Regions from separate parts of the Streptomyces sp. NPDC050743 genome, predicted to be linked through region 2. Evidence: riboswitches for the same ligand, from Rfam matches in the RefSeq annotation. Region 2 holds a riboswitch; the other holds the start of a gene.
What was found. A riboswitch is a leader RNA that binds a small molecule or an ion and turns the genes downstream of it on or off. The one in region 2 is predicted to bind thiamine pyrophosphate.
Positions count from the first base shown of each region.

Region 1: linked by a shared signal. The riboswitch ahead of ACIBJF_RS18635 (thiamine ABC transporter substrate binding subunit) and the one ahead of thiO (glycine oxidase ThiO) in region 2 are both predicted to bind thiamine pyrophosphate.

Region 1 covers NZ_JBITGJ010000017.1:1,180-5,973, forward strand. The annotation lists gene ACIBJF_RS18630 (ABC transporter permease) at 1-1,549, opposite strand, end outside; gene ACIBJF_RS18635 (thiamine ABC transporter substrate binding subunit) at 1,597-2,670, opposite strand; TPP riboswitch at 2,755-2,863, opposite strand; gene rlmN (23S rRNA (adenine(2503)-C(2))-methyltransferase RlmN) at 2,887-3,993, opposite strand; gene ACIBJF_RS18645 (hypothetical protein) at 4,119-4,436, opposite strand; gene ACIBJF_RS18650 (hypothetical protein) at 4,449-4,794, opposite strand, start outside.
Region 2 covers NZ_JBITGJ010000023.1:115,730-120,523, reverse strand. The annotation lists gene thiE (thiamine phosphate synthase) at 61-708, opposite strand; gene ACIBJF_RS22985 (Rv2175c family DNA-binding protein) at 803-1,168, opposite strand; gene ACIBJF_RS22980 (NAD(P)/FAD-dependent oxidoreductase) at 1,233-2,465, opposite strand; gene ACIBJF_RS22975 (hypothetical protein) at 2,498-2,848, opposite strand; TPP riboswitch at 2,902-3,013, shown strand; gene thiO (glycine oxidase ThiO) at 3,011-4,174, shown strand; gene thiS (sulfur carrier protein ThiS) at 4,177-4,377, shown strand; gene ACIBJF_RS22960 (thiazole synthase) at 4,381-4,794, shown strand, end outside.

The sequences.
Region 1 (4,794 bases), on a different contig from region 2:
CGGCGCACACCACCATCAGAATCGTCGAAAGGGCCATTGCCTGGCCGTAGTTGAGGTCTCCGGGGCGGCTGAGCAGACGGGCCACGGCGACCGGGAGCGTCGGGTTGTCGGGCCGGGCGATGAACACGGTCGCCCCGAACTCGCCGAGCGAAACGGCGAAGGCGAACCCGGCCGCGACCAGCAGCGCCCGCCGCACCATCGGCAGATCCACCTCCCGCCACACTCGCCAGGGCGAGGCCCCGAGCACGGCGGCGGCCTCCCGGAGGCGTACGTCCACCGCGCGCAGCACGGGCAGCATGGTCCGCACGACGAAGGGGGCGCCGACCAGCGCCTGCGCGAGCGGGACGAGGATCCAGGACTGCCGGAGGTCCAGCGGCGGCTTGTCGAGGGCGATCAGGAAGCCGAAGCCGACGGTCACGGCGGAGACGCCGAGCGGCAGCATCAGCAGCGCGTCGAAGCCCCGGACCAGTCGTCCGGCGTCCCGGCGGGCCAGCGCGGCGGCCGCGAGAGCCCCTACACACACGGCGATGGCGGTGGCGGCGACGGCGTACTGCAGCGAGGTCCACACCGCGTGCACGGGCGCCACCAGGAACGTACCGCCGTCGGAGTTGGTCAGCGCCCGGTAGTAGCCGAGGCCCGGCGCGTCCAGGGAGCGGCGGACCAGGACGGCGAGGGGCAGGACGAGAAGCAGCGCGACGGTGACGAGGACGCCGGCGAGCAGGGCCCACTGCCCGGCGCCGCGCGGGCGGTGGGCGGTCGTCCTCGGGTCGACGAGCCGCAGGGCGGTCTCCCGGCGCCGTACCGTCCAGGCGTGCACGGCGAGGATCGTGCCGACCGCGACGAACTGGACGAGGGTGAGGACGGCGGCCGTGGAGAGGTCGAAGACCTCGGACGTCTGCCGGTAGATCTCCACTTCGAGGGTGGAGAAGGTGGGGCCGCCGAGGATCTGCACGATGCCGAAGGAGGTGAAGGTGAACAGGAACACCATCAGCGCGGCGGCGGCCACGGCGGGCGCGAGCGCCGGCAGGGTGACCTTCCGCCAGGCGCCGAGCGCAGACGCGCCCAGCATCCGGGCGGCCTCCTCCTGCCGGGGATCGAGCTGGGACCACAGCCCGCCCACGGTCCGTACGACGACCGCGTAGTTGAAGAAGATGTGGGCCAGCAGGATCGCCCACACCGTGGTGTCCAGCCGTACGCCCCACAGGTCGTCGAGCAGCCCGCCGTGCCCGACGAGGGCGAGGAACGCGCTGCCGGCGACGACGGTCGGCAGCACGAACGGGACGGTGACGACGGCCCGCAGCACCTGCCTGCCCGGGAAGTCGAGACGGGCGAAGACGTACGCGGCGGGCAGCGCGAGCAGCAGGGTGAGCCCGGTGGAGGCGAGCGCCTGCCAGGTGGTGAACCACAGCACGTGCCGGATGTCCGGCTGCGTGACGACGTCCGCGATCCGCCCCAACTGCCAGGCGCCGTCGGCCTTCAGGCCGCGCGCGACGATCGCGGCCACGGGCCAGGCGAAGAACAGCGCGAAGAACGCGACGGGCAGGGCCATCAGCCCGAACCGTGCCGCGCTCCCGCGCCGGTCCCTCGTGCGAGGGGCTACTTCAGTACGAGCGAGGTCCACGACTTGACCCACTGGTCACGGTTGGCGGCGATCTTGCCGGGTGCCATGGTCTCGGGGTGCTCGGCGGCCTTGCCGTACTCGGTGAACTCGGCGGGAACCTTCGCGCCCTCGACCACCGGGTAGACGAACATGTTCAGCGGCATGTCCTCCTGGAACTCCTTGGAGACCAGGAAGTCGATGAACGCCTTGGCGCCCTTGGGGTTCTTGGCATTGCTCAGCAGCCCGGCGAACTCGATCTGCCGGAAGCAGGTGCCGTACGACACCCCGGTCGGGGCGGTGCTGGGCCGCTTCTTGGCGTAGATGACCTCGGCGGGCGGGGAGGAGGCGTACGACACGACGAGCGGCCGGTCGCCGCCGGCCTTCCTGCCCTCCGACGAACCCGAGAACTCCTGGTAGTACGCCTGCTCCCAGCCGTCGACGACCTTCACGCCGTTGGCCTTGAGCTTCTTCCAGTAGTCCTGCCAGCCGTCGTCCCCGAACTGCGCGGCGCTGCCGACCAGGAAGCCGAGGCCCGGCGAGGAGGTGGCGGCGTTCTCCGTGACGAGGAGGTTCTTGTACGCGGGCTTGGCGAGGTCGGCGAAGGACTGCGGCGGGGTCAGCTTGTGCTTGCTGAAGTAGGCCTTGTCGTAGTTGACGCAGATGTCGCCGTAGTCGACGGGCGTGACCCGGTGCTTGTCCTGGTCCAGCTGGTAGGCGGCGCCGGTCTTGTCGAGGCCCTTGGCGGTGTACGGCTGGAAGAGGCCGTTGTCGAGGGCGCGGGACAGCAGGGTGTTGTCGACGCCGAAGAAGACGTCGCCCTGTGGGTTGTCCTTGGTCAGGATCGCCTTGTTGACGGCCTGCCCGGCGTCGCCGTCCTTGAGGACGTGGACCTTGTACCCGGTCTTCTTCTCGAAGTCCCGGAGCACGTTCTTGGACACGGCCCACGAGTCGTGGCTGACGAGGGTCACGGTCTTGGAGTCCGCGGACGACTTGGCGTCCGTCGATCCGCACGCGGACAGGCCGATCAGGCCGAGCCCGACCGCCACGGCCACGAAGGTCTTGTTGTGCACTGGATGTCCTCCTGGGGGTTGGCCAGGAAGAGACGCGGCCCTGCCCCGGCCTCGTGTGGAAAGGACCCGGGCAGGGCGCAACAGCTTGAGTGATGACCGAACTTCCTACCCAGAATGACCTGGGCGAGGTTCAGAGGGTCTGCGGCCCTGTCCGCCGCACTCTCAGCGCTGTGGCGCTCCCCTGTCGGAATATGAAGATGTGTGGACCCGGTCAGATTACCGCTCGGTGGCCGCGAGCTGACCACAGGCTCCGTCGATCTCCTGGCCACGGGTGTCCCGGATGGTGACGGGCACACCGTGCGCGGCGATGGCCTCCACGAACGCCTTCTCGTCCTCGGGCCGCGAGGCGGTCCACTTCGACCCCGGCGTCGGGTTCAGCGGAATGAGGTTGACGTGCACGGGCTTGCCCTTGAGCAGCCGCCCGAGCCTGTCCCCCCGCCACGCCTGGTCGTTGATGTCCCGGATGAGCGCGTACTCGATCGACAGCCGGCGCCCGCTCTTCTCGACGTACTCGAACCCGGCGTCCAGCACCTCGCGCACCTTCCAGCGCGTGTTCACGGGGACGAGGGTGTCGCGCAGTTCGTCGTCGGGGGCGTGCAGGGAGATCGCGAGCCGGCACTTGAAGCCCTCGTCGGCGAACCGGTGGATGGCCGGCACGAGCCCGACGGTGGAGACGGTGATACCGCGCTGGGACAGCCCGAGCCCGTCGGGAGCCGGGTCGGTGAGCGCCCGGATGGCGTTGACCACCCGCTTGTAGTTGGCGAGCGGCTCGCCCATGCCCATGAAGACGATGTTGGAGAGCCGAGCAGGCCCGCCGGGCACCTCGCCGTCCCTCAGCGCCCGCATTCCGTCGACGATCTGGTGCACGATCTCCGCGGTGGACAGGTTCCGGTCGAGCCCCGCCTGCCCGGTCGCACAGAACGGGCAGTTCATCCCACACCCCGCCTGTGAGCTGATGCACATGGTGACCCGGTCCGGGTACCGCATCAGCACGGACTCCACGAGGGTCCCGTCGAACAGCCGCCACAGCGTCTTGCGGGTGGTCCCCTGGTCGGTCGACAGATGCCGCACGACGGTCATCAGCTCGGGAAACAGCGCTTCCTGGAGCTTGGCACGCGATCCGGCGGGGATGTCGGTCCACTGCTCCGGGTCGTGCGCGTACCGCGCGAAGTAGTGCTGCGAGAGCTGCTTGGCACGGAACGGCTTCTCCCCGACCTCGGCCACCGCGTCCTTGCGCTCGGCGGGCGTGAGATCGGCAAGGTGCCGCGGCGGCTTCTGAGCTCCGCGCGGGGCGACGAAAGTGAGTTCTCCGGGCTTAGGCATGGCGTTACCAGTGTCGCAGATCCAATTGGGTGACCTGCGGCTGCCGGTCGCTACGACTGTCGTTGGCAGACGTCCTCGGTCGCTGCCGAGCGACCTCGGACGGCCCGGAGACGGCCCGGCCGGGATCACTCGTCGGCTGCCGGCCACTCATCGAGCCGGACCTTGACCTGGTGATTGTGGGCGGCATGACAGATGACCTCCCCACCGACGAAGACCCCGAGGGCTGGGAGGCCCATCCCGAGCGGCATGGCCGTGATCTCCGCCAGCGCTATGGCGTTCGGCACGCCGTCTACACGTATGAAGACCCCGAAGCGTTGGCGACCGCTGACCTCGCCGGTGATCCGGGTTCCCACGGGCAGGGCCGCGACGGTTGCCGCCCAGTTCGACCGGACCGCGTCAGCGGTCGGCACTTCAGGGCCCGTGGGCAAGGCGTACTCATCCATTGCGATCCCGGATCAGGCGCCGAACAGCGCGGCAGCGAAGTAGATCAGCAGGTAGGCCGCCGTGGCGATCGTCACGGGCACCCCGAGGAACAGCCAGGCCAGCACGTGAAGAGTTTTGACCCACGGGCCTTTCCGGCCGATCGCGCGCTCGGGTCTGGCGGGGTCGTACGTGATCTCGATCCGGTCCGGGTCGCGGCTCACGATCCTGCCGTCGCCACGGTATTCATGCGCCGCCCCGGTCACGTCGGTGAAGGCGTACACCCGGGTGCCCGGGCTGTCGTCCGTCGACCCGTACTCGAAATCCACGTACGTACCGACAACGGTTATGCCACGACGCCGCAGTACCCACCACACCACC
Region 2 (4,794 bases):
TCGCTTTCCCGTCCACTCCTTGGACAGAAAGACGGACAGAAAAGCCGGCAAGCCGGGTGGCTAGCCCTGCCGCAGCCGCTTCGCGAACTCCGCCGCGGCCGCTCCCGGGTCCTCGGCCTCGGTGATCGCGCGCACCACGACCACCCGGCGGGCACCCGCGTCCAGCACCACGTCCAGGTTGGACAGGTCGATGCCGCCGATCGCGAACCAGGGGCGGTCGGTGCCCAGGCCGGCCGTGTACCGCACCAGGTCGAGGCCGGGCGCGGGCCGGCCCGGCTTGGTGGGGGTGGGCCAGCAGGGGCCGGTGCAGAAGTAGTCCACGCCCTCCTGCCCGGCGGCCGCGGCGGCCTCGGACTCGGCGTGCGTGGAGCGGCCGATCAGGACCTCGTCGCCGAGGATGGCGCGGGCCGCGGGGACCGGCAGGTCGCCCTGGCCGAGGTGCAGCACGTCGGCGCGGGCGGCGTGGGCGACGTCCGCGCGGTCGTTCACCGCGAGGAGTTTGCCGTGCCGGGCGCAGGCGTCCGCGAAGACCTCCAGGTGCGCCAGCTCCTCGGCGGCCTCCATGCCCTTGTCGCGCAGCTGCACGATGTCGACACCGCCGGCCAGGACCGCGTCCAGGAACTCGGGAAGGTCGCCCTGACGCGTGCGCGCGTCCGTGCACAGGTACAGGCGGGCGTCGGCGAGCGCGGCGCGTGCGGTGTCGGACATACGTGGGTCCCCCCTGGTCGGTGTCCCTGGCGGCTTCGGCGGGTGGCGTACGGGCCACGACGGCCCGCACGCCACCCCTCATGTGCGATGAGGCTCAGACGGCGAGCGCCTGGGCGCGGCGCTTCACCTCCGTGCCGCGATTCTCGCTCAGAGCCTGCGCGGGGGTGCCGGGCAGGGTCGGGTCCGGGGTGAAGAGCCACTCGATCATCTCTTCGACCGTGAAGCCGTCGTCCCGCAGGAGCGTCAGGGTGCCGGACAGGCCCTTGACGACCTTGTCCCCGTCGATGAAGGCGGCGGGAACGTGCAGTGCGCGGTTCTCACCCCGGCGTACGGCGATGAGCTGGCCCTCCTTGACCAGCTGCCGCACACGCGTCACCTCGACGCCGAGCTGTTCGGCGATGTCGGGGAGGGTGAGCCAGGCGGGGACGAGAGCATCGATCTTTGCGTCAATCTCGGTCACAGGACAAGCCTGCCATCCCGCACTGACAGTCGGAAGTCAGGCAGGTCCGGGCGGGAGGTCGTGGCTAGTCGGCGGTGGCGTCCTTCAGGGGCTTTCCCGGGTCCGCCAGGGCCTGCGCGTCCATCCGGCGGCCCGCCTCGATCAGCCGACGGCCCTGCGCCAGATCACGCGGTCGGCCCACCGCCAGCAGGGCCACCAGGCGGTCCTCGCGCAGCCAGCAGACCGTCCAGGCCGGGCTCTCCGGGTCGCCGCGCCGGACCAGGTGGTCGGCGGCGGCGTGGTGGCCGGCGTACTGCACGAACCGGCCGAACTGCTCGGACCAGAAGTACGGCACCGGGTCGTAGACCGCCGGGGTCTCGCCGAGGACGTTCGCGGCGACCGTGCGCGGGCCCTGCAGGGCGTTGTCCCAGTGGTGGACGAGCAGCCGTTCGCCGTAGCGGGCGGAGGGGAAGGAGGCGCAGTCGCCGACGGCGTACACGTCCTCGACCGAGGTGCGCAGCCGGTCGTCGGCGAGGACGTCCCCGTGCGGGCCCAGCTCCACGCCGGAGCCGGCCAGCCAGCCGGTGGCGGGGCGGGCGCCGATGCCGACGACGACGGCGTCGGCGGGCAGCCGGGTACCGTCGGCGAGCACGACCGCGCCGGGCTCGATGTGCTCCACGCGCGCGTGGGTGCGCAGTTCCACACCCGCGTCGGCGTACCAGGCGGCCATGGGCGCGGTGACCTCGGCGGGCAGGGCGCCGGCGAGCGGACGGTCGGCGGCCTCCACGACGGTCACCGCACAGCCGGTCTCGCGGGCGGCCGTGGCGAACTCGGCGCCGATCCAGCCGGCCCCGACGACCACGATCTCGTGCTGCCGGGCGAGCACCGGCTTCAGCCGTTCGGCGTCGTCCAGGGTGCGCAGCAGATGCACGCCGGGCACCCCCTCGGTGCCGGGCAGGGTGATCGGCTCGGCTCCGCTGGCGAGGACCAGGACGTCGTACGCCACCGGGCCCGCCTCGGTCTCCAGCTCGTGCTCGGCGGGGCGCAGGCCCAGCACCTCGCAGCCGAGCCGCAGTTCGACGCCGAGGGACTCGAAGTCCACGTCGAAGGCGGAGTCCTCGGCCTTGCCGAGCAGCACGGCCTTCGACAGGGGCGGCCGGTCGTACGGCTGGTGCGGTTCCGCGCCGATCACGGTGACGGGGCCTTTGAAGCCCTGCTCCCGCAGCGCGACCGCGGTCTGCACCCCGGCCATGCCCGCGCCCACGACGACCACGCGCCGCCCCGCTGACGTGCCCCCTTGCGCTGTCTGCTCGCTCACCCGATCACCATAGACACGTGACAACGCGTCAGTCAGCGGGCGTGCCCGGTGACCTCTTCCACAACGCTCGTACCGGCGCCCGCCTGGGACTCCCACTCCCAGGTCTCCTCCAGCCGCACCCGCCCGTCCGGCAGCTCCACGACCGTGGAGACGCAGTGCCCCGAGGAGGTCGTCCCGTCGGTCTTCAGCTGGACGTAGCGGAAGTCCAGCCGGTCGCCCTCCCGGGTGCCGACCAGATGACCGCGTACGACATCGCCGCCCGCGTACTCGGCCCAGATCTCGCCGTCCTTCTCGTGGTACGCGAACCGGGTGCGGGTACCCACCTGACCTGGGGCTTGGTCCGCCACGGGGGCGAGGATCAGTCCGTCGAGCGACCGGGCCATGGGCAGGGGCTCCCTTACGAGTGACGAGCGGGGCGGGCTAGGCTGGCCACCGTACAAGCACTCGCGGGAGCCCGGACGCACCGGGCTGAGAGGGAGGCTGGCGGCCTCCGACCGTACGAACCTGATCCGGGTCATGCCGGCGAAGGGAGGGGCTGGACGCCCATGTCGTCACGTACGTCCGACGTTCTCGTCATCGGGGGCGGAATCATCGGCCTGGTCACGGCCTGGCGCGCGGCGCAGCGCGGGCTCGCGACCGCCGTGGTGGACCCCGAGCCCGGCGGCGGGGCCGCGCGGGTCGCGGCCGGGATGCTGGCCGCGGTCACCGAACTGCACTACGGCGAGGAGCGGCTGCTCGCCCTGAACCTGGAATCGGCCCGCCGCTACCCGGACTTCGCGGCCGAGCTGACCGAGCTGACGGGCCACGACCTCGGCTACCGCCGCTGCGGCACCCTCGCGGTCGCGCTCGACGCCGACGACCGCGCCCATCTGCGCGAACTGCACGCCCTGCAGCAGCGCTCCGGTCTGGACTCGGAGTGGCTGTCCGGGCGGGAGTGCCGGCGCCTGGAGCCGATGCTGGCGCCCGGAGTGCGCGGCGGGCTGCGGGTCGACGGCGACCACCAGATCGACCCGCGGCGGCTCGCGGCGGCCCTGGTGACCGCATGTGAGCGGGCCGGCGTGGAGTTCCACCGCGCGTGGGCCGTGCGGCTGGACGTCGTACGGGACCGGGCCGCCGGGGTGACCACCGCGGACGGCACCGAGCTGCGTGCCGGGCGGGTGGTGCTCGCGGCAGGAAGCATGAGCGGACGGCTCGCGGGCGTGCCGGAGGCGCTGCTGCCGCCGGTGCGGCCGGTGAAGGGGCAGGTGCTGCGGCTGACGGTGCCGCGCCGGTACGCGCCCTTCCTCAGCCGTACCGTGCGGGCCGTGGTCCGCGGCAGCCAGGTCTACCTGGTGCCCCGCGAGAACGGCGAACTCGTCGTCGGCGCGACCAGCGAGGAGCTGGGCTGGGACACGACCGTCACCGCGGGTGGCGTGTACGAACTGCTGCGCGACGCCCATGAGCTGGTGCCGGGCATCACCGAACTGCCGCTCGCCGAGACCCGGGCCGGGCTGCGCCCGGGCTCGCCCGACAACGCGCCGCTGCTCGGCCCGTCCGGGCTCGACGGTCTGCTGCTGGCCACCGGGCACTACCGCAACGGGGTGCTGCTCACGCCGGTCACCGGGGATGTGATGGCCGAGGTGCTGGCGAACGGCCGGCTGCCGGAAGAAGCCCGTCCCTTCACGCCGCAGCGCTTCGGCGCCGCCGTCCTCATGGAGCAGCCCGCATGAGCATCTCGATCTCCGTCAACGGAGAGCGCCGGGAGATCGTTCCGGGCACCGCTCTCGACATCGTCGTACGGTCGCTGGCCCCGTCGCCCTCCGGGGTGGCCGCCGCCGTCAACGAGACCGTCGTCCCGCGCGCGCAGTGGGCGGCCACGGCGCTGGCCGAGGGCGACCGGGTCGAAGTCCTCACCGCCGTCCAGGGAGGCTGAGCCATGGCCGACGATCCCTTGGTCCTCGGGGGTACGACCTTCTCGTCGCGGCTGATCATGGGCACGGGCGGTGCGCCCAGCCTGGAGGTGCTGGAGCGGGCGCTGGTCGCCTCTGGTACGGAGCTGACGACGGTCGCGATGCGGCGGGTGGACCCCTCCGTGCACGGTTCGGTGCTGTCGGTGCTGGAGAGGCTGGGCATCCGGGTGCTGCCGAACACGGCGGGCTGTTTCACCGCGGGCGAGGCCGTGCTGACCGCGCGGCTGGCGCGGGAGGCGCTGGGCACGGATCTGATCAAGCTGGAGGTCATCGCCGACGAGCGGACGCTGCTGCCGGATCCGGTGGAATTGCTGGAGGCGGCGGAGACGCTGGTCGACGACGGGTTCACGGTGCTGCCGTACACCAACGACGATCCCGTG